Regions from separate parts of the Telluria sp. AIW5 genome, predicted to be linked through region 3. Evidence: predicted binding sites of a transcription regulator. Region 3 holds the regulator's gene; each other region holds the start of a gene.
The links. Region 3 encodes FNR, which switches genes on or off when oxygen is low (the NO sensors DNR and NnrR bind a similar motif). Its sites were predicted from a motif close to TTGATNNNNATCAA; they were not measured.
Positions count from the first base shown of each region.

Region 1: AC1MEM_RS03690 (universal stress protein) is a predicted target of FNR. The motif match lies at 3,642-3,655, and genes of this name have one in related genera.
Region 2: AC1MEM_RS16405 (universal stress protein) is a predicted target of FNR. The motif match lies at 2,282-2,295, and genes of this name have one in related genera.
Region 4: AC1MEM_RS22130 (glycine-rich domain-containing protein) is a predicted target of FNR. The motif match lies at 3,150-3,163, and genes of this name have one in related genera.

Region 1 covers NZ_CM155289.1:830,704-836,522, reverse strand. Annotated here, with positions in the region: gene AC1MEM_RS03710 (helix-turn-helix domain-containing protein) at 150-920, shown strand; partial or broken gene AC1MEM_RS03705 (GGDEF domain-containing protein) at 905-1,815, opposite strand; gene AC1MEM_RS03700 (universal stress protein) at 2,112-2,615, opposite strand; gene AC1MEM_RS03695 (universal stress protein) at 2,644-3,081, opposite strand; gene AC1MEM_RS03690 (universal stress protein) at 3,124-3,573, opposite strand; gene AC1MEM_RS03685 (hypothetical protein) at 3,938-4,237, opposite strand; gene AC1MEM_RS03680 (universal stress protein) at 4,400-5,251, shown strand; gene AC1MEM_RS03675 (PHA/PHB synthase family protein) at 5,255-5,819, shown strand, end outside.
Region 2 covers NZ_CM155289.1:3,702,280-3,708,098, reverse strand. Annotated here, with positions in the region: gene AC1MEM_RS16420 (heavy metal translocating P-type ATPase) at 1-880, opposite strand, end outside; gene AC1MEM_RS16415 (cytochrome b/b6 domain-containing protein) at 967-1,551, opposite strand; gene AC1MEM_RS16410 (universal stress protein) at 1,591-2,052, opposite strand; gene AC1MEM_RS16405 (universal stress protein) at 2,374-2,877, shown strand; gene AC1MEM_RS16400 (cation-translocating P-type ATPase) at 2,877-5,498, shown strand; gene AC1MEM_RS16395 (universal stress protein) at 5,495-5,819, shown strand, end outside.
Region 3 covers NZ_CM155289.1:2,999,110-3,004,928, reverse strand. Annotated here, with positions in the region: gene AC1MEM_RS13310 (peroxidase family protein) at 136-1,587, shown strand; gene fnr (fumarate/nitrate reduction transcriptional regulator Fnr) at 1,932-2,699, shown strand; gene AC1MEM_RS13300 (TraR/DksA family transcriptional regulator) at 2,838-3,239, shown strand; gene AC1MEM_RS13295 (methyl-accepting chemotaxis protein) at 3,316-4,881, opposite strand; gene AC1MEM_RS13290 (metal-dependent hydrolase) at 5,045-5,819, shown strand, end outside.
Region 4 covers NZ_CM155289.1:4,991,213-4,997,031, reverse strand. Annotated here, with positions in the region: gene AC1MEM_RS22145 (CDP-6-deoxy-delta-3,4-glucoseen reductase) at 1-699, opposite strand, end outside; gene AC1MEM_RS22140 (sugar nucleotide-binding protein) at 712-1,674, shown strand; gene AC1MEM_RS22135 (hypothetical protein) at 1,679-1,936, shown strand; gene AC1MEM_RS22130 (glycine-rich domain-containing protein) at 2,141-2,971, opposite strand; gene AC1MEM_RS22125 (sensor histidine kinase) at 3,233-5,065, opposite strand; gene AC1MEM_RS22120 (glutamine--tRNA ligase/YqeY domain fusion protein) at 5,264-5,819, opposite strand, start outside.

The sequences.
Region 1 (5,819 bases), 2.2 Mb from region 3:
CAAAAATCGGCAAAAGAACATCTCAGGCAGTCGCCATCCTGCAGAGCTGCTCCTATGTCGTCGATGCCATTGTCGGCTTGAGCCGGTCTTGCCTGATCCGCCACTTTGCCGGATACTGACCATTGGCCGCTCATGGTCCAGGGGGACGTATGAACGATCTGACGCTCCATGCCGCGATGCTTGCGCAGGCCAGGCCGCTGGCGAGCTGTTCAGGCTGCGCTGCCCGCAACCTGTGCCTGCCATCCGATGTCGACGTACGTGATGTTATCGGGTTAGACGGGCTAGTCGGGTATCGGCGGCGCCTGGCGCCCGACGAAGTCCTGTTCCGCAGGGACCAGTCTTTTGCGATGGTGTATGCGGTCCGCTTCGGCCATCTGAAATCGTCGCGGCCCGATCACCGGGGCCAGCCGCATGTCACCGCTTTCTACATGAGCGGCGATCTGATGGGGCTCGATGCGATCTACGCCGGACGACATGCCTCTACGATGTGCGCACTCGACGACTGCGAAGTGTGTGAAATTCCTTATGGCAGGCTTCAGGAAGCAATGCATGATTCTGCGCCTTTGATGCAGCGTTTCCATTCCGCCCTGAGCCACGAGATCGTACGCGAACAGGCGGTACTGCTGTACGCGAACATGAATGGGTCGGAGCGCCTTGCCAGCCTGCTGCTGGACCTGTCCTCGCGATATGTCGAGCGAGGCTATTCCGGGCGACGATTCCGCCTGCGCATGTCGCGCGCCGACATCGGCAACTACCTTGGACTGACGATCGAAAGTATCAGCCGCCTACTGGGGCGTTTCCGCAACGAGGGATGGATCGCCCTCGATAAGCGCGAGATTGAATTACTCAATTTTGAACGGCTGGAAGCGCTCCTGACGTCCGCTCCGCCGGAAGCAGGCAGTAGTCAGGAAAAAGGATGAGACGGCGCAAGTTCGATACGATTGCGGCCGTTTGATTTCGCCTGGTACATCGCGGCGTCCGCTGCAGCAAGCAAGGCACTGAATTCTGCATGTCCCTGATGCAGCGCCGCGATGCCGATACTGATCGTGCAGCTGACCGTCCCAGCCGGCGTTTCGAGCCGGATGTCGGCGACGGCCAGACGCATGCGCTCGGCGCAGGCAAGCGCATCTTCCTCCGTTGTCTCCGGCATGACGCAGACGAATTCTTCGCCCCTATCCGTCCAACATAGTCACTGGTCCTCAGCTGTGCTGCACAAACCCGGCTCACGGCGCACAACACCGTATCGCCGGCAGCATGGCCGAAGGTATCGTTGACGCGCTTGAAGTGATCGATATCGATCATGCCGATCGCCAGCGGGCGGCCGTAGCGCCTTGCCAGCGCAACGTCATGGTTAGCCAGCTCGACGAGGTAGCCGCGCGCCAGCACCCCGCTGAGGCTATCGTAGTGGGCCGCATGGGCCAGCGCCCGTTCGGCAAGGAAGGCGGCGCGCCGCCAGCGTCCTTGCACCAGCGCGACCGCCCCTGCCAAGGCCAATGTCACCAGGTAGACCAGCGTGCTGGCGGCAAACACCTGCTGCGGCAGTACTGCGGCACCGAGCCCAACGAATAGCAGCGACGGCAACAGCACGACCAGGAACAGGCGGTGCAGGCGTGGCTCGACCAAAGCAAGCGGAAACATCGCGCCGGTGATTGCAGGCAAGGCCAGCACCAGTCCGTGTGGCAGCAGCGCGGAGCTCAGGATCATCGCCCCCGTGTGCGTCACGTACACCAAACCGCAGCGCCAGGCAATCGGTATCCGGGCGCTCCATTCTACATAGCCAAGGGCTCCAACGAGTACCAGGGACAGGCGCAGCATCGCCGTCGTCCAGGCCGATTCCGGGGCGATCCAATAGTCCCATGCCGCAAACAGGACCACGGCGAGACCAAACACCGGGCCGAGTGCGGGCAACATGCCAGAGAGGCTGCGGTCGAGCGCGAGGCTGAACTCGCGTTCATCCTCAGGGTCGAGCGCGCTGGACGTGCGAACGAAAGCGGCGCGCAGGCGGCTCAAGCGACGATTCGCTCCGGCAGCGCTTTCGCCGCCTGTCGTACCTGCACCGCACGGCTGGGCCGTCCACGCTTCCGGCCAGCGCTTGTCCGGGTACATGGCTGCTACGTCAAGCGCGCACTGGCGGGACAGGGCCGCGCCAGCGCGTCGGCCTGTTCGTCGGGCAGGGCCGGCCGCAGCACCATGACCGGAACCGGCGCATAGGCGAGTACCGCCTGTGTCACGCTACCGGCCAGTAATCTGCTCAGGCCACGCCGTCCGTGCGAGCCCATGACGATCAGGTCGCATTGGTACTCGCGCGCCGCTTCGACGATGGCCCGGGCCGGGTCCGGATCAATTCGGGTGACCGGTGTACATTCGATGCCCGAGCGCCGCGCGCGCTCGGCCAGAGTGCCAACGAAGCCGTGGGCGTTTTCCAGCAGAGCTTCGGTCTGCTGGCCCGAGTCGAGCACTATGCCGCCTTCGACGTACGGCAGAGCGGGCTCAGGGACCACAATGGAGAGCGTCACGATCCCGCTACCGCAGGACCGCGCCAGTTCAATCGCAGCGTCAGCCGCGAGTCCGGAGACGGACGAACCGTCTGTGGGTATGAGAATGCGTTTGTACATGATGGAGTTCCTAAAAATATTCCGGCGTCTAGCGATGCACCATGACCGGGATGGCGCTGTGCACGAGCACCTTCTGCGTTTCGCTGCCCAGCAGCAAGCCCTTGATTCCCCGGCGGCCATGAGATGCCATCACGATGAGGTCGCATTGATGTTCGCGCGCGGTAGAAATGATTGCCTCGTACGGACTGTCCGAAGCGACCGCAATGCAGGTGCAGGTGACGCCGGCATTGCGGGCGGCTGTGGCCACCTCGTCGAGCATGCGCTGACCGCGTTCCCGGCTGGCTTGCGCGTAATCCTCCGGGGTCTGCTCCAGCATGGCGGCATCAGTGGTAAACGTATGGAATTCTGGCGTCGCCGTCATGGCGACGACCTCGGCTCCCACACTCTTGGCAAAGTCGACGCCCGCCACGATGGCGCGCTGGGATGCCTCCGAACCGTCGGTCGGCAAAAGGATTCGCTTGTACATGGTAGACCTCTCAAAGTGTGCCGGCGCTGCCGGCGTTGACGATTAGGCGGTCTCGGCGCCGCCGCGGTACAGAATCACGGGCACGGGCGAATAGGCGAGCACCAGCTGCGGTATCCGTCCCGCGATCAGCCTCGTCACCCCACACTGCCCGTGTGCGGCTAGGAAGATCAGGTCGCAATGCAGTTCGAGCGCCACGCGGATAATTTCGTCGTGCTGCGACGAAGCCATGGCAGTGACAAGGCTATGTGGCACGCCGGCTTCCTGGGCTAGCCGGGTTACCCGGCCGGCACGTTGCGCTGCCGCGTTCAGGGCGCGCTCGCGTTGCACCGTCGACGTGCCGTCGTCGAACTGCGCGTGCGAGGGATCCCGCTGCTGCGCAACCGACAGCGCGACGATCTCAGCGCCACTGCCGCGGGCAAGCGCCACTGCCGCCGCCGCCGCGTGCTCGGACAGGGCTGATCCGTCGGTGGGTACAAGTATTTTGTGGAACATGGCCTTCGCGCCGGTCTGGATGCTTCAACTGATTGAAATCAGTCTGTAGGCGGCGATCAGATTTTTGTTTGATTCGGATCAAGAAGGGACAAGACCGGGTCCGCACTCTCTGCGCCTCGACGCGGCCGCGCCTGCAATCCTGCTGTATCGGGGGGCAAGGACACGCTGGCGCAGTACCGCGCACTGGCCCGGCTAGCCCCGCAGTGGCCGGCCCTGCCTGCTGTCGGGCCGACCGGGATCGTTTCCCGGCACCCCATATGCGGGTGCGGAGCTGCTCCGCGAGCGCCTGCGACTGCTGGGAGACCTCAACGCCGAGGCTCCCTTCGAAAGCGACCCCATCTATACCGCATCATATTCGACGTCGTCACAGGAGCTCTTCAACCGTGCCCGGCGCGACCTGAGCCACGGTTGCATTCGCGTTGAACGTCCGGCCGAGCTCGCGCAGTTCGTGCTGGCCGACTCCGTGAAGTGGAACGACGATCGCGTAGCCGCGGCAATGCGTCCTGGCCCGACCCGCACAGTGACGCTCGCCGAGCCGGTCCCGGTTGTGTTGTTCTATGCCACCGCAATCACGGACCGCCACGGTCGCGCCTTGTTCGCCGAGGACATCTACCGCCGCGACCCGCCCTTGCTCAAGGCCCTGCAGGCGGAGTGAGGCGAACATCTCAGCCGTTTTCCAAATTGCTGGTGTATTTGATTTCTATCAAATCCGATGCTCAGTTCTGCGCCAAGAGGCCCTACAGTTGTCCGATGCCGTTCTTTCCATCAGCCGGTATGCAAAATGTTCACGGCAGGCTGACCGTTCATACTTTCCCGAAAGAAAATTATGTATAAGACGATTACGGTTTACATCGATGGCCGTGAAGGGCAGGACAGCCGCCTGCGCGCTGCCGCCCTGCTCGCAAATGACCATCGCGCCCACCTGGTCGGTACGGCCGCGACCGGCATCAGCTGGCTCGACTACGCAACGCTGACGGGTTCCATGGGCGCCCCGATGCCCATGCCGGAGTCGGATTTCCAGGGCCTGCGGGATGCCGCCGAGGCGCGTCTCGCCGTGTTCAGGCGCGATGCCGGGCGCCTCGGAGTCGAATCGTTCGAAACGCACGCAATAGACGACGACGCCAGATACGCATTGCTTCTGGAATCACGCTACACCGACCTCGTCGTGCTCAGCCAGGACAACCCCACCGCGGCCGCGCCTGGTCTGCCGGGACACGTGGCCCATCTCCCGCAATACGTCGCGCTGCACGGCGTCCGTCCGGTACTCGTCATTCCGCACGACTACAACAAGGCCGCGATCCCGGGTAGCGTGGTAGTCGGCTGGGACGGCGGCATGCCGGCGATCCGCGCCATTACCGCCGCATTGCCGCTGCTACAGCGCGCCGAGAGCGTCCAGCTCGTCCTCATCAACCCCGATGAGCGTTCCGGGCTGCACGGCGAGCAGCCCGGCGCCGACATGGCCCTATACCTTGCTCGCCACGGGGTGCACGTCGAGGTAATTCGTGAACGTACTACCTCGACCGAGGGCGAAGCATTGATGGCACTGGCACGCGATTCTGGCGCCGGACTCATGGTCACTGGCGCCTACGGCCACAGCCGGTACCGCGAATGGGCGCTCGGGGGTGTCACGCGAGAGCTGCTGGAGCGCGCCCGCGTACCGCTGCTCATTGCGCACTGAGCCATGGACGCCCCTCTCAGGGATATCCCGGCGAGCGAATTGCGGCGTGAAGGCAGTACCTGGCAAGGCGGGCGCCACGCGGCCGGGCCCGAATGGGACACGGCGCAGCGCTCGGCCGACCTGGCCCTGAACGCCTGGCTCGGGCAATTTACCGCACACGTGTCGCCGGCGGCGCTGGCGCTAGCCTGGCAGGACTGGGCCAGCCACCTTGCCCTTTCGCCGGACAAACAGATGGAACTTGCCCTGTTGGCGCAGTCCAGCATCCAGCACTGGCTTGAATACGGCGCGGCGGCTGCCGGGAGGCAGGCCGTCGAGCCCCTGCAGCCGCTGGCGCAGGACAAGCGCTTCGCCGATCCGGCCTGGAATGCGTGGCCCTGGAACGTCGTCAGCCAGGGCTTCCTGCTGACCCAGCAATGGTGGCATCGCGCAACTTGCGCAGTGCCCGGCGTCGCGCCACATCACACCGATGTCGTCACCTTCGTGGCGCGCCAGCTGCTCGATGCGGTCGCGCCGTCGAATTTCGTCGCGACCAATCCCGCGGCGCAACAGGTTACGGCGACGAGCGGCG
Region 2 (5,819 bases), 700 kb from region 3:
CGTCCTCTTCCGTCCCACCTGGATTGACGCGCCGCGCCGTCTTCGGCGCCAGGCCGAGCAGCGACTTTATCGCCGCGGAGGTCTGGGCGCGCGCGCGCAGTTCCAGTATCTGACCCAGCAAGGTCAGCGATATGATGACGGCGGCCGCTTCGAAGTACACGCCGATCCGTCCATGCATCAGAAAGGTTCGTGGAAACAGTCCCGGTGCGACGGTCGCGACGACACTGTAGCCGTAGGCCGCGGCGACGCCCAATCCGATCAGCGTCCACATATTGGGCTTTCGATTCCTGACGGATTGCGCGCCTCGCACGAAGAATGGCCATCCGGCCCACAACACAACCGGGGTACTCAGCGCGAGTTCGATCCAGCTTTGCCCGGGCAGACCAGCCTGGAAGATACGATGTCCGGCCATCGCGAGCACCGTGACGATGACGGTCAGCGGCAGCGTCCACCAGAAGCGGTGCTTGAAATCGACGAGTTCCGGATTCTCCTCCTCATCCAGCGATGGCAGCACCGGTTCAAGCGTCATGCCGCAGATCGGACAGTCCCCGGGTTGTGGCTGCCGGATGTCCGGATGCATCGGACAGGTGTAGATAGTGCCCTCCCGTGCCTCCGCCGGAGATGCAGGGCTAGCCCGGGCCCGCCCAATGTACTGCTGCGGCGACAGACGGAACTTGTCGATGCAATTCGTACTGCAGAAATGGTAATCTTCGCCCTCGTACCAGATTTCCTTAGCGGGATCGCTGACGACTTTCATCCCGCACACCGGATCCGTGAACGGCTTGTTTTCAACTCCAGTCCCGTGGCGTGACCAGTCGACAGTTTCATGATCGTGGCGGTGATCGTGTCCATCGTGACGGTGGGACGAAATGTCACTCATATCCCGGCCTTTCCGGTCTTGCGGCCTCGTTCCGCCTCCGTGGTCAGCCAGCCTCGAATCGCAGGGATGGCCAATAATGCGTTTTGTTACCCATTATCGCCATGACCGGTGGCGGTCGCTGTTGGCTCAGGCGTAACGGCCATACCTTCCTGCAGCGTATGCAGTTGAAACCACCAAAAAAGTAGAACGCACACTAGCACCACAGCAGCCACGCTACGCCATGCGCTACGTATGCCATCTTGCGACCGCCCGATCTTGCGTCCGCTGATCATTGCCCTGATCAGGTTTTCCCGGTGAAGCCAACTGCTGACCAACACGCCGGCCACATGCACGCCAATCACCGCCAGCATCAGGTTCGCAAAGGTCTCGTGCAGTTCTTCTATCGTATCGCCTCCAAGCTCATAATAGGTCGCCCAACCGGAGGCGGCAACGATAACAGTCAGGAGCAAGAAGGCAATGATCGTCACCGCCCCCGCAGGATTGTGGCCAATATAATCGTCTGGGCCGCGGTGAAAAACTGTACTGAAGTAATGCATCACTTCCCTGGGACCTCGTACGAAGTTCGCAAACCGGGCATAGCGTGTACCGATTAGGCCCCAAGCCAGTCGAAACGCGACCAGGCCCGCCATGGTGTAGCCAAACGTCACGTGCAGCAGGCGCCAATTATCCATTTCATGGCAGCTCCTTGCAAGATGAGGACCGTGATCAGGTCACAGCACGTTATCCGGGCAGGCAGCCTCGCGCAGCACCAGGACCGGGACGGGTGAATAAGCGAGCACCTGCTGGGCGACGCCTCCTGTCAGCACCGGCGGGACGATGCGTCCGCCGTGCGCACCGAGGACGATCAGGTCGCAGGCATTCTGCTCCGCGGCGTGGATGATTTCGTCGCCCGGGAACGCCGAGACCGCGGTGACCGCCTGGCAGGGCACGCCTGCTTCATGGGCGAATCCCGCCACCCGGGCGGCGTGATCGATCGCGTCCCGGTGCGCGCATGCAAAGACCGCATCGAGATCGGCTTTCGTCTCCATGCCGCCCGGCCTGGCAACAGCCGGGTGCGCGACCGACAACGCCACGAGCCGGCCGGCGTTGCTCTGCGCCAGCGCAACGGCGACACGTGCGGCACGCTCGGCCAGCCAGGAACCGTCGCTGGCGACAAGTATTGCCCGGAACATCTTCCCTCCTGCAAGCCTTTGCGAGACGAGGCTCTGTTCCACATCAGGATGGAAGCCTTTACCTGAAAAAGCTTTGATGTCGATCAAATCTATTCGAATGCCGCCGGCCAGCGTGGCGCGTCTGACGCCAGCCGCCTGTGGCGTCGGGGAGATCGCTAACACGTTGTCCGGCTCGCGCAGGCCTGGTGATCCAGGCCCCGAAGCAAGGCCTGTGAACGCGCGGGCGTATTTGATCTATATCAAAGACGTAAGCGGTCTGGGCGCCCATTCTGGCAGAGCGGCCATCCGGCGTGCATAAAAATTCTTCTGCGGGAGACGGCAATGTATCAGCGCATTCTCGTTCCTACCGACGGTTCCGAGCTGGCGGCGGTCGCGGCCAATGCAGCGATCTCCTTCGCGCAGGCCTGTGGCGGCAACGTCGTCACGCTCTCCGTCGCCTACCCCGAACCCGTGCTACTGTCGGCCGAAGGAGCTGTCGCGGCAGGCACCGAGCTGGGCGTCGACGTGCTGCTCGAGCAGGCGCAGCAGTACGTCGGGCAGGTGGCGGACGCTGCTCGCCAAGCCGGTGTTGCCTGCACGGCGCTCACCGCCTACGGTTACTCGCCGGCCGACGAGATCATCGAGGTGGCCAAACGCCAGCATTGCGACCTGATCTTCATTGCCTCCCATGGACGCCGCGGCCTGAGCCGGCTGATCGCCGGCAGCGTGACCCAACGCGTCCTGGCCTACTCACCGGTACCGGTCATGGTCTATCGGCCGCACATCGCCCATGCGCGGGGTCGGATCGCCCCGGATTCCCCCGCAGCACTGCGGTCACCCGGCTGATGGGATACCGGGAGCCGCCGGCGGCAACTGGCGCCGGCCCCAGCCCGCCCGCAGCCGGCGCCCCTGTCGGGCTCGACAGTGACGAAGCGGCGCGGCGGCTCGTGCGCGACGGGCCGAACGCGCTCCCTTCCGGAGGACAGCGCGGCTGGCGCGCCATCGCCTGGCAGGCTGCGCGCGAACCGATGTTCGCGCTGCTGTTCGCGGCCGGCCTGCTCTATCTGCTTCTGGGCGAGCCGCGAGAAGGCACCCTGATGTTCGCCCTGGTCGTTGCCACGCTCGGGATGACGCTGTACGAGGAAGGCAAGGCCGAACGTGCGCTTGAGGCCCTCCGCGACCTGAGCACGCCCCGCGCAATCGTGGTCCGCGACGGCCGCCGGCTGCAGGTGGATAGCCGCGAGGTAGTCGTTGGCGACCTGTGCGCGATCAGCGAGGGCGACCGCGTTCCCGCCGATGCACTGCTGGTGGAGGGCCAGGACGTCCATGTCGACGAGTCGCTGCTGACGGGAGAATCGGTGCCGGTACCGAAAAGCCCCGCCCACGCCATCCCCGGTCACGCAACACGCCCTGGCGCAGGCGATACGGCTGCCCTGCTCTCCTGGACACTGGTGGTGCGCGGCCACGGCATCGTACAGGTCACCGCCACCGGCGCCGCGAGCGCCATCGGCGGCATCGGCCAGTCGCTGGCGGCCATGGCGCCGGAACGTTCGCCGCTGCAGAGGCAAATGGCGTCCGTAACCGCCCGCTTTGGCCTGGCCGGCGGCGCCCTGAGCCTGCTGCTAGTAGCATATCAATTGGTCCGTGGCAGCGCCCTGCTGCAGGCGCTGCTGGCCGGGCTGGCGCTGGCGCTGGCCATGCTGCCAGAGGAATTTGTGGTGGTGCTAGCCTTGTTTCCGGCCCTGGGCGCCTCGCGTCTGGCGCGCGCGAACGTCCTGACGCGCAACCTGGCCGCGATCGAAACGCTCGGCGCCACGACCGTGCTCTGCGTCGACAAGACCGGCACGCTCACCGAGAACCGGATGAGCGTGGCGGCGCTGTACGCCGGCGGCCTGGAGTGGCAGGCCGGCGCGCCGCCCGTCCAGGCATTGCCGGACGCATTGGCCGCCCTGCTCGACGTCGGCATGCTGGCGAGCCGGGCCGACGGCTTCGAGCCGATGGACCAGGCCCTGCACCGCCTCGGCGCCGAATTTCCCGACGCACTCGGCGGCGGGCGCGAGGACTGGACCCTGGCCCGCGAATACGGCATGAGCGCGGCGCTGCGCGCGGTGGCGCATGGCTGGCACGCCGGCGCCGGACAAGCCGCCATGGTGGCGGCCAAGGGCGCCCCCGAAGCCATTGCCGAGCTGTGCCACCTGCCGGCGGCCGCGTCCGCGCCGTTGCTGGCGGCAGCCGACGCGATGGCAGCGCGCGGATTGCGCGTACTGGCGGTCGCCCAGGCTGCGCACGCCAGCCGCCGCTGGCCGGACGCGGTGCACGACTTCGATTTCGTGCCGCTCGGACTGGTCGGTTTTGCCGACCCGCTGCGTGCCGGCGTCGCCGAGGCCGTCGGCGAGTGCCGCGCGGCGGGCATGCGCGTCATGATGATCACCGGCGACTATCCGGCGACCGCGCTGAACATCGGGCAGCAGGCCGGCCTGGCCGGGACGGAACCGCTGACCGGGGCGCACATCGCGATGATCAGCGAGGAAGAGCTTGCGCACAGCCTCGCGCACACCGACATCTGCGCGCGCATCGCGCCCGAACAGAAACTGCGCATTGTGCGCGCTCTGCAGCGCGCTGGCGAAATCGTCGCCATGACCGGGGATGGCGTCAACGACGCCCCTGCCCTGCAGGCAGCCCATGTCGGCATCGCCATGGGCCGGCGCGGCACCGACGTGGCACGGGAAGCGGCGGACCTGGTGCTGACCGACGACCATTTCGCCTCGATCGTGCGCGCCGTGCGTGCCGGCAGGCACGTGTATGCGAACATGCGCAAGGCAATGGTCTACATCGTGGCCGTACATGTGCCGACGGCCGGTTTGGCACTGCTGCCGGTGATGCTCGGATGGCCGGTCGTACTCGACCCGGTCCACATCGTGTTCCTCGAGCTGGTGGTCGCCCCAGCCTGCGCGCTGGCCTTTGAAAACGAGCCCGAGGACGGCGATCTCATGCAGTGCCCGCCGCGTCCACGCAATATGCCCCTGCTCGACCGCGGCACGCTCGTGCCGGCGCTGGCGCAGGGAATGATCGTGCTCGCGCTGGCGACAGCCACCTACGCATGGGCACTTGAGGCATTGGCACCCGTGCAGGCGCGGGCTATCGCTTTCACGGTATTGGTGGCGGCGAATGTGGGACTCATCTTCGGTAACCGCTCGCACAGCCTGACCGTGTTCGAATCGCTTCGCCTACCCAACCGCGTCGCCTGGCTGGTGGCCGGCACGGCCCTGGCTGCGCTCGCGGCCGTGCTCTACCTGCCACCGCTGGCCGAACTGTTCCGCTTCGCTGCGCCGACGCCGCTCCACGTGCTGGCTGCCCTCCTCATCGGCCTGGGCGCCGCCATGCCCTTCGACCTGCTCAAGCTGGCCCGGCGGCGTGCGCGGGGCGCGGCCCCGGCATCAACATCATCCGTACGGAGGAAAACATGAACTGCAAGACCATCCTGGTTCACGTCGACGAGTCCGCGCACACGGCCACACGCACCGCGCTGGCGTCGCAACTGGCGCTGCAACACGATGCCCACCTGGTCGGGGTCGCCCTGACCGGGGTGTCGCGCTACTACTACCGGGAAGGCGCGGCCGACCTGGCGCGCACCGTGCTGGCCCCCCATATGGACATGCTGTTCGCCCGGGCCGGCGCAACGCTCGACGGGTTCGAGCGGCAGGCCGACGCCGCCGGCGTACGTTCGTACGAGCGGCGGCTCGTTGACGACGAGGCCGGCGCTGGCCTGGCATTGTGCGGACTCTACG
Region 3 (5,819 bases):
CAGATAAGGCTTCATTGTCGTTTTTATCGGTGACACTATTTATTCAGTTGCCCGCTCGCACTGTCTTTTGGGCTAACAGATATTTATCTGCTGCAAAGATATTTCCTTCCAAACGAGTCGTCGGCACTTAACTTTGTGGGAATCCTGTATGCGTGCGAGATATCATGGCGAACCCCTTGCGACCCCGCTGTTGACGGAAGGCGAAACCGGCCGGTTCGGATTCATGTTCGGGGACCTCGCGGCCAGTCCCGAAAACCGCCTGGCCAGTTCATCGATCATGACATCACCCTGACCGAATTCGAGCGCAACGCGCAAGGCCAGCCGGCCGATATTTTCAACGTCATCAAACTGCCGGATTTTCCGGTATTGACGCCGCAGCAGGTGATGGACAGCCTGGTGAACCGGCGCACCGGCGTGCTCGATCTCGACAGCGTCTACAAGCTCGACGGTGCGGAAGGGACGACGGATTCCGATGGGTACATGGTGATGGGAAAAGTTACCGAGGTTCCTGAAGAGTTCCGGCCGATCAAGACCGCCGATCTCCACCATGACCTGCCGCGGCTCCCTCCCCAGGAAGACCAGGACCTCGATCGCAAGGCCATCATCGGCGATCCCCGCAACGACGAGAACCTGATCACGGCGCAGATGCATGTCGCCTTCCTGCGCTCGCATAACGCGCTCATGAAACGGGACGGGCTCACTGCGGAGCAGGCACGCATGGCCGTGCGCCGGCGCTACCAATGGGCGGTGCTGCATGATTTCCTGCCCAGGATTTGCGCGCCGGCCGTGGTGGAACAGGTGCTGGCGGGCGGGCCGTCCGCCTGGAGGGCCGACGGTCTTTCAGCGCTCTTCATGCCGGTCGAATTTTCCGCCGCGGCCTATCGCTTTGGACATTCGATGGTACGGCAGGAATACGATTACAACGACACGTTCAAGCCTGAAGGCGGACTGGCTCCCGCGACCTTCAACTTCATGTTTACGTTTACCGCCTTGTCCGGCGACATTGCCCCACTCCCCGGGCCGGATAAACAGTTCCCGTCCCTGCCGAACAACTGGATCATCGACTGGGTCAGGTTTTTCGAACAGGGCGACACGGCCGGCCGGAATCCCGCACGAAAAATCGATTGCCGGATCAGTCCCGAATTGAGCAAGCTGCGCGATACCGCCGGCATGCCGATCGAATCGATCATGGGTCGTCTTGCCGCTCGCAACCTGTTGCGGGGTTATTTACTCGGACTGCCGACCGGCCAGGCGGTCGCCCGCCGGACCGGCCGCGAGCGACTGGCCGAAGACACGATTCTTGCTGCGGTTCCCGCGTCCAACCGCGCGCGTTTCATCGCCGCGGGTTTTCACAAGGCCACGCCGCTGTGGTTCTACATTCTTGCCGAGGCCGCGGCAGTTTCCGACGGCAACCATCTGGGGAATGTCGGAAGCCTGATCGTTGCGGAGACCTTGTGGAACCATGTCAGGTTCGCCGATGACAGTGTGGTGGCGAATCCGCCCTCCGATGCCGAGCTGGGCACGGGAGAATTCACCCTGCGCGGCTTGATCCGCATCGGCCAGGACGCCGCATTGCCGCCTTTGTGACAGGCGCTGCACCTTGCTGGCCGCCGCTGCACTTGTTGACCGCCGCGTAACGTAGGGTGGGCACGCCCACGCGGAACGCGCTGCAGCGTTGGCCTGGTTCCAGTGTCGTGGCTCGTATTCAGGAGTGCGTCCGGATGCGTGGTTCGCGGCACCTGTTCCGCAAACACGATGCGACATTCCGCGTGGGCATGCCCACCCTACGTCGCACCGCAGCCGCGCTCTGTCGGCCGTCGCCGCGTCCTGGCGATCGATCTATCCGCCGTCCCGATCCACGGCAGTATCAGGAAACCCGGCGCATCCGGCCGAGCGTCTATAATCGGGCGACCACTCCTTTCTCCATTCCCATGCGCCAGGCCCTCCCACTTCCCGCCGTAGCGCCGATCAGCCTCGGCGCCATCAAGGCCAGCTGCAGCGCCTGCAGCATGCACCAGCTGTGCCTGCCGATGGGACTCGACGCCGCCGACATCACCCGGCTCGACCAGGTCATCGGCGCGCGCCGGCGCCTCGCGCGCGACGAGCGGCTGTACACGATGGGCGAACCGTTTCGCAACCTGTACGCGGTGCGCTACGGCCACTTCAAGACCTACCAGGTGAATGCCGCGGGCGAGCAGCAGATCACCGGCTTCCAGATGGCCGGCGAACTGCTCGGCATGGATGCCATCAGCGGCGAGCGCCACCAGTGCGACGCGGTGGCGCTGGAAGACAGCGAGGTATGCGAGATCCCGTTCGCGCGCCTGGAAGAGCTGTTCGGCCAGGTCCCTGCCCTGCTGCGCCACTTCCACCGGATCATGAGCCGTGAAATCACGCGCGAGCAAAACGTCATGCTCTTGCTCGGCAACATGCGCGCCGAGCAACGCTTCGCGGTGTTCCTGGTGAACCTGTCGGCCCGCTACGCCGCGCGCGGCTATTCGCCGACCGCCTTCGGCCTGCGCATGTCGCGCGAGGACATCGGCAATTATCTCGGCCTGACGATCGAAAGCGTCAGCCGCCTGCTGTCGCGATTCAGGAAACAGGGCTGGATCGAGGTCGACAAGCGCGAGGTGGTCCTGCTCGAGCCGGCCAGGCTGAAGGCGATCGCCGCCGGCACCGACCAGTGCAGCCCGATGGCCTGAGGCGGTCCTCCACTTGCCCCGGCACGCCGCGCCCATGACGCCGCCGCCCAAGCTGGCGCGCGCATCCGTCGGAATCGGCTAGAGTATTTTCAACGCTGCTTTTTTGAAAACACCCACTATTTGATTCCAGGAAACCGCATGCCCATCTCGCAATCCCTCCACGAAGAAGTCGCCAGGCGGCTCGGCGCGGCCCGTGAAGCCGCACTCGCCACCGCGCGCGCCCGCCTGGACGCCGATCCTTCGGGCGACGAGCCGCCCGTCATCTCGCCGCGCGCCCACCTCGTCCAGAACGACGACGCCCCGACCGCCGAAATGATCGCCCACGACGAAGAACATTTCGCCGACCACGAAACCGCCCTGCTGCACGAGATCGACGCCGCCATCGGCCGCCTCGAATCGGGCGGCTACGGCATCTGCGAATCCTGCGGCTGCGAGATTCCCGAACAACGCCTGCTGGCCACGCCGACGGTGCGCACCTGCGTGCCCTGCCAGGAACGCATCGAGCGGGAAGAAGGCACGGGCCGCGGGCCCACGATGTAAAGCAGGGCCGGCACTGCACCCGGTGGCCGAAGGCCGGAATCGGCGAACGATTCACACCGGTCGGAGTGCCCGAACGTCACGCTATCGCGGCCGGCGCTCGCCCGAACTTGAATACCGACAGCGCCTGCGACAGGCGCGCCGCTTCTTCCGCCACATTATGCGAGGCCGCCGCCGACTGTTCCACCAGCGTCGCATTCTGGCGCGTGATCGCGTCCAGTTCCGCCATCGCGGCATTGACTTCGCCGATTTCGCCGCCCTGCTCCCGGCTGGCCTGGGTGATGTCGTGCATGATGCCGGCCGCGTCCCGCACCGAGGCGACGACCTCGCGCATGGTCTGGCCGGCTTCGCCCACCAGCGCATTGCCCTGCGCTACCTTTTGCACGGAATCCTCGATCAGGGCCTTGATTTCCTTCGCCGCGCCGGCCGAGCGCTGGGCCAGGCTGCGCACTTCGCCGGCCACGACCGCGAAGCCGCGGCCCTGCTCGCCGGCGCGGGCGGCCTCGACCGCCGCGTTCAGCGCCAGGATATTCGTCTGGAACGCGATGCCGTCGATCAGGCCGATGATGTCGACGATACGCGCGGCCGAGCTGCTGATCTGGCCCATGGTGGCGCCGACCCGTTCGACCGCATCGCCGCCACGGCCGGCCACGCTTGCCGCCGCGCCCACCAGGCCGTCGGCGCGGTGGGCGCTGTCGGCATTGCGGCCGGCGGCGCCGGCCACCTGCCCGAGGGTGGCGACAGTCTGCTCGAGGCTGGCCGCCTGCGATTCGGTGCGTCCCGCGAGGTCGACGTTGCCGGCGGCAATGTCGCGCGTCGTGGTCTCGATCGAGCGCACGTTGCTGCGCACGTCGCCGACGATGGCCTGCAAATTGATGTTCAGCTGGCGCAGTGCGCGCAGCAGCCGGCCGAACTCGTCGCTGCGGCCCGTCTCGGGCAGGTGCAACAGGTCGCCGCCGGCCAGCGCATGCACGGCGGCCGTCGCTTCGCGCAGCGGCGCCAGGATCGCTTGCCGCAGCCCGGCCCAGGCCGCGAGCGTGGCCAGCACGCCGAGCGCAGCCACGCTACGCCACAGCGCGCCATCGGCAGCCAGGCCGAACGCAGCCAGCATGGTCGCCTGCATGCCCATCACCAGGCCCAGGCGGCGTCCGAGCGGCAGTCGGCGCAGGCCGGCCAGGCGCGCCACCAGGCCGGTGCGTACCGCACGCCCGCCGCGGATGACCAGCGCGCCCTGTTCACCGGAGCGGAACTTTCGGTACAGCTCGCTTGCGCTTGCCACCTGTTCGCGCGTCGGCGTGGTGCGCACCGACATGTAGCCGATGACGCGGCCGTCTTCCTTGACCGGCACCACGTTCGAGACCACCCAATAAAAGTCGCCGTTCTTGCGGCGGTTCTTGATCATCCCGGTCCAGGGCTGGCCGGCCTGCAGCGCCTGCCAGAGGTCGGCGAAGGCCTCTGGCGGCATGTCGGGGTGGCGCACGATGTTGTGCGCCTTGCCCAGCAGCTCGTGCTCGGGGAAACCGCTGACTTCGATGAAGCTCGGGTTGACGTAGGTGATGCGGCCCTTGGTGTCGGTCTTCGAAACGATCGACTGGCCTGCTTCCATCCGGTATTCGATGCCGGTAACCGGCAAATTGCTGCGCACGATGCTCTCCAATATTGCCGCATGGCAAATTTATAAGCGGCCGATTGTACCGAAGAGTATTCTTCGAAATCCTTGATCTGGGTCAAAAATTTGCGCTTGACTGTTCGGAACCGGGAGTATGTGCTCAGCCCGCGCAGCGGGGAGCGGATGCTAATATTGCTCGATGGACAATCTTACCCACTCCCTCGTCGGGTTCGCGCTCGGCGAACTGACCCACCGCCTGCTGCCGCGCGAGGCGGATCCGGCCGGCGCCCCGATGCGGCGCCGCCTGTTGCTCGCCGGCGCTGCGCTGGCCAGCAATTTCCCCGACGTCGACCTGGTCCTGACCTCCCTCGCCCCTGAACCGCTCGGCTACCTGCTGCACCACCGCGGCCACACGCACACTCTGCTCTGGGCCCTGCCGCAGGCGCTGCTGCTACTGGCCGTGCTCTGGCTGTCCTGGCCGGCGGCGCGCGCCCTGTTGCGCACCAGCAGTCCGGCACGCCGGGGACTGCTGGCGGCGGTCGGCGCCGGGCTGCTGCTGCACCTGGGCATGGACGCGCTGAACGTCTACGGCATCCACCCGTTCGCGCCCTTCGATCCGCGCTGGTATTACGGCGACATGGTTTTCATTGTCGAGCCCATGTTCTGGCTGGCGCTGGGCACGCCGCTGGCGGCCCATGTGGCGCACCGCGGGTGGCGCCGCGCCCTGCTGGCACTCCTGCTGCTGGTGCCGGCGCTGTTCACGCTGGCCGGTTTCCTGCAGTGGGGCTCCCTGCTGGCACTGGCGGCGGTGTGGGCGCTGGCACTCGTCGTCACGCGCCGCGCCGGAGAACGGGCCGCGCTGCTGGCCGGGGTGGCGCTGAGCCTCGGCTTCGTGCTGCTGCAAGGGGCGATGTCCCAACAGGCGCGGGGCGAACTGCGCGCCGCGCTGGGGCGGGACGACCCGTCCGCGGTGA
Region 4 (5,819 bases), 2.0 Mb from region 3:
ACGGGTCGACTTCAGGTGCATCAGGTGCTCGACCAGGGCTTTCACGGGCGCAAACCCGGTACCCGACGCCAGCAGCACGATCGGCTTCTCCGACTCTTCGCGCAGGAAGAAGGTGCCGAGCGGCCCTTCGAAGCGCAGGATGTCGCGTTCCTTCATGGCGCCGAACACGTGGTCGGTGAACAGGCCGCCCGGCAGGTGACGGATGTGCAGTTCCAGCGGACGCTCGAGCGTCGGCGCGCAGGCGAGGCTGTAGGCGCGGCGCTTGCCGTCTTTCAGCAGGAATTCGACATACTGCCCGGCGCGGTAGGCCAGCGCCTCATTGGCCGGCAGCTGCAGCGTGACGATCGCCACATCCGGCGCCGCGCGCGTGACCGAGGCCACCCGGGTCGGCATCTTGCGGATCGGATAGTCGCTGCTCCCGCCGATCTCGCGCGCTTCGATCACGACATCGCCTTCCGGCAGCGCGCAGCAGAACAGCGACATGCCGCCCAGCTTCTCCTGCTCGGACAGGGCGCGCGCCTGGTGCGGCTTGTGCGTGACCGAGCCGCCGACGACCTTGCCCTTGCACGAACCGCAGGCGCCGTTCTTGCAGCCGTAGGGCAGGCCCACGCCGGCGCGGATCGCGGCCGACAGCACGGTTTCGTCGGCTTCGCAGGCGAATTGGGTGCCGCTGGGCTGGACAGTGATCTGGAACGTCATACAATCCTCAAAATGAACTTCAACAATAATACAAACCGTTTGGGCCGTCCGCGCCTGCTGCTGATCGGCTGCGGCGATGTCGGCATGCGCCTGCTGCCGCTGCTGTGCCCGCGCTTTCGCGTCTTTGCCCTCACGCGCGATGCCGGCCGCGCCGCGGACCTGCGGGCGGCGGGCGCAGTGCCGATCGTCGCCGACCTCGACCAGCCGGCGAGCCTGGCGCGCCTGCGCGGCCTGGCGCCCTATGTGGTGCACCTGGCGCCGCCGCGGCCTGAAGGCGCGCTCGATATCCGGACGCGCAATGTGACCGCCATTCTACCCGAGGGGGCGCACCTCGTTTATGTCAGTACGAGCGGGGTCTACGGCGATTGCGGCGGGGCGCTGGTCGACGAAACCCGGCCTGTGGCGCCAAGAAATGCGCGCGCCGCACGTCGGGTCGACGCCGAGCGCGTGCTGCGCGCCTGGGCGCAGCGGACAAAAAGCAGCGCCGCGATCCTGCGCGTGCCCGGCATCTACGCTGCCGACCGCTTGCCGTTCAAGCGCCTGCAAGAGGGCACGCCGGCGCTACGGCTTGAGGACGATGTCTACACGAATCACATCCAGGCCGACGACCTCGCGCGGATCGTCGCGCTGGCGCTGTTTCGCGCGCGGCCGGGGCGGGTTTATCATGCGACCGACGATACGCGCCTGAAAATGGGCGACTATTTCGATGCCGTCGCCGACGCATTTCACATGGCGCGCCCGCCGCGGCTCGAACGCGCTGCACTGCGCGCGGCCGTGTCGCCGATGTTGCTCTCGTTCATGTCGGAATCGCGCCGTCTCGACAACACACGCATGCGCCGCGAGCTCGGCGTGCGCCTGCGCTATCCCGACGTCCATCACGCCCTGGCGCATTGGTCGGCAATGGGCGCTGGTACAATGACGTCCCCCCGAAGCCTGCCTAAGGCTTCACGCACGCCTGAACCGATAAAGAGCTGACATCATGACGACCCTGACTTACGAAGCATTCCTCGACGAAGTAACGACCCTGCTGACCGAACTGTATGACCTCGATGATGCCGCCGCCATCAAGCTGGTCGTGGACGCGCAGGCGGACGATTATTTCGTGGCGCACGATGACCATGCCGAGATGCGGACGGTCGAGCAGGCGAAGAAAGAAGCGGTCGCGTTGTTCGAGAGTAAGCAGAACAAGCAGCAGACCCAGGAAAGGCAGCAACTGCGGGCACGGCAGAAGAAATAAGGTCAACCTGGGGCAGCAGACGCTTGCTGCCACTGCGTCGATGACGCACTCATCCCTTTGATCTTTATCATGCCGAACGCCGGCACTGCCTCTGGACCATTCCCTACGCATCGTACGGATATTCCGATGGTGGCCTGAGCAAAAAATCCGTGGTGAAAAAACAAATGCCCCGCGAGCGGGGCATTCGTCAAGTGAGCACGGGCGTCAGGCGGCCAGTGCCAGGGCCGGGGCGCGTCCGCACCAGGCGGTCTGTACCCCGGCTGCTTCGGCTACCTCGGCTGTCACCGGCGCCCGGCCGCACCAGGCGGTCTTCATGCCTTCGGCTTTCACCGGAGCACGTCCGCACCAGGCCGTTTTGGCGCCATCCGCGGCAACCGCCTCGGGAGCACGACCGCACCACGCCGTTTGCGCGCCGTCCGCTTTGACCGGAGCACGACCGCACCACGCGGTCGCCCCAGCCCCGACTTTCGCCGGAGCACGCCCACACCACGCCGTCTGCATCGCCGCTTCCGGCGCACGGCCGCACCGGGCCGCATTCGCCGCCGAGGCTTCGGCATCGACCGGAGCCCGGCCGCACCAGGCCGCTTTCGCCGCTGCGCCTTCCGCTTCGACCGGCGCCCGCCCGCACCATGCGGCATCCGCGCCATACTCCCGCACATAGGCTTCGCCGAAAGTCGACTCATACAGTTCGCGCGTCCGGTCGCCCGCCTGTTCCAGCACCTCGAGGCCGTTTTCGCCGACCATGCCGAGGTAAGGGTAATGGTGCAGGAAGTAGCCGAAGACTTCCTCGCAATCGCGGGCGTACTTCATCGTGTCGAGGATGTGGTAGTGCCAGAACGTGTCGACATCCTCGAGCGGCGCGGTCTGCTCGGTCGGGAAGGCTTTCATCAGGTACAGGAAGCGGCGGTATTCGGTTTCGATGGCCTTCGCGTGTTCCAGCGACCAGCCTTCACCCGATTGCTCGTGCGTCAATTTCATTTTGATCGAGTCCAGGTCCAGCGCGGCAATGCGTTCGAAATCGAGGTTGGAGATCATGATTGTTCCTTAGTTTTGGAGAACTGCATCGTTATTGTGATTGGGCGGCTCGGGTGCGATGAAGGCGTGCTGGCGAATGGTCGACCCTCCTTTTTCGTCTGTACCGGCGGTTGTTGACGTGAAGCATTGATACAGATTCTCCACTCCAAGCTTTCGGAAATCGTTGATTTTGCGCAAGTTGAGAAGGGTCAACTAATTTCTTGTGGTAAAGACGCCTACGACCTCGCGGCGGCACTTCCTACAGGCTGGCGAGCGGCTTCCCTACAGGGTGCCGACTGCTGCGTGGACGATGTTTGCCGGTTCCGGGGCGGGCGCCACGGACAGCAGGTTTTCTGCAGCGGGGATCGCCACGTGGACGGTGGTGCCGGCGTTCGGGCGGCTGGTGATGACGCATTTGCCGCCCAGTATCCGGACCCGCTCTTCGATGCCGACCAGGCCGAAGGAGCCGGGCTTCTGGCCGGCCTTCTGCAAGCCGATGCCGTTGTCGCTGACAGTCATCGAAATCGATTCCCGGTCGACGGCGAGTTCGACCCGCACCGCCGTCGCGCGGGCGTGGCGCGAGACGTTGGTGAGCGACTCCTGCAGGATGCGGAACAGGGTGGTGGCGCAGCGGTCGCTCACATGCAGGTCGTGGTTGTGCGAGACGAGTTCGCAGACCAGTCCCGTGCGGCGCTGGAATTCGGTGATCTGCCAGTCGACCGCGGCGGTCAGGCCGAGATCGAGCACATGGGGGCGTAGGTCGTTGATGATCTGGCGCACGCTTTTAATGGTGGCATCGATCTGTTCGAGCATCCAGCGTGCGCGCGAATGCAGGCGCGGGTGGCGCTTGTTGGTGCGCGAGGCGAGCAGGTCGACCTCGATGCGCAGCGCCAGCAGGTTCTGGCCGAGGTCGTCGTGGATCTCGCGTGCGATGCGCTTGCGCTCGCTTTCCTTGATGCTTTCCGCGTGGGCCGCCAGGCGGCGCAGGTTGTCGTTATTTTTCTGGAGTTTCGTTTCGCTGGCACGCAGCTCGCCGGTCATCTCTTCGGCCAGCCGGATGGCGCGCCGCCGCGACGAGCTCAGCGCCTGGAACAGCGCATACAGCAGGGCCGTGCCGATCATGCCCGCCAGCATCGCCACCCAGGGCAGGACGCTGTCGATCTCGGAATACATGCTGCGCTTGCGCACGGTGAAATCGATGTCCCAGCCGCGTCCGCTGACGCCGACCGGCAGCAGCGCACGAAACTCGACCTTCTCATCGGCCGCCTTGCCCGGGCGGTTGTCGAAATACACGATGCGCCGGTAGACACCCGGCGAACCGTCCGGTCCCTCGGTCGGGCTCATCCCGGAAATCACGAGCCGCGTGGCGTCCTTTGGCGTGTTGTCGAGCACCCCCCGGGCAAGATGGTTGACGCTGAAGCCGATCCCGACCGACCCCAGGTAGGTGGCGCGGCGCTGGTTCACGTCCTGCAGGGACATGGCCGCGCGGTACACCGGCATGCGGATCGCCAGGCCGCTCGGGCTGGATGCGAACCTGACGGGGGCGCCCGAGGTCGACGCGTCGCCGGTATCGCGCGAGTGCGCCAGCGCCAGCGCGACGCCGGGCCGGGTCTGCAGGTCGATGCCGATCCGGTCGGCCCAGGCCGTACCCGGCTCGAGGAAGGTCAGCACCGTGTACTCGCGGCGCTGCCCCTCCGGCACGATCCTGAAGTCGCGTCCGCGTCCGTCGACATTGCGCAGCATCTGCGCTTCGAATTCGCTGCGTTCGGCGTCGGTCAGGTAGCGCGCGAAGTTGATCGTCTGGACACCGGGAAATTCATTGACCAGGTCGAGGCCGGCCACGTAGCGGCGGAAAGCGTCGCGTGTGATGTTTTCGTTTGTCAGGAACAGGCTGGAGGCGCCGCGCAGCAAGTCGGCATAGGTCTTGATGCGGCCATTCAGGATCGACTGGACGTTGCGCGCCATGTGGTTGAAGCGCTCGCGGGTGTTGTTTTCGATGGACTGGCTGGTACTGACATACAAGCCGAGGCCGACGCCGAAGGACAGCAAGGCGCCCAGCCAGGACCCCAGCCTGATCGCCTTGATTTTTCCCAGCCATTCGGCCCCGGTCGCCATGTTTTGCCCGCGAATTGATTCTTGTTTGATTTGGATCAGAATCGCGCAAGCAGCCCTGAATGAAACCTAGCAGGCTTGCTAGTTGGAGGGGCGGGCAGAAGGGCCTATGGCGCTTCCAAAAAAAATCCCGCCGCGGGAAGCCCGGGGCGGGAGGGTGTGGCCGAACGCGCGTGGCGTACATCGCCCGCGTGCGGGCAATTACTTGGCCCAGCTGTCCTTCAAGGTCGTGACGCGGTTGAACACCGGCTTGCCCGGCTTCGAATCGACCTGGTCGGCCACGAAATAACCATGGCGCTCGAACTGGAAGCGCTGCTCGGGCGTCGCGGTCGCCATGCCCGGTTCGAGGTAGGCGGTGACGGTTTCCAGCGCGTTCGGGTTGAGCAGGGTCTTGAAGTCCTTGCCGCCGGCATCGGGATGCGCGTCGAGGAACAGGCGGTCGTACAGCCGCACTTCGGCTTCCAGGGCGGAGGCCGCGCTGACCCAGGTGATATTGCCCTTGACCTTGTAGTTGTCGGCGCCCGGCGTGCCCGATTTCGAATCCTCGAAATACTTCACGTGCACCGCGGTGACCTTGCCGTCCGCATCTTTTTCGAAGCCGGTGCACTCGACCACATAGCCGTACTTCAGGCGCACCCGGCTGCCCGGCTGCTCGCCCACCGGCGGCGTGAAGCGGAAATAGCCCTTGGTCGGGACTTCCATGAAGTCTTCCTGCTCGATCCACAGCTCGCGCGTGAACGGGAAGGTGCGCACGCCC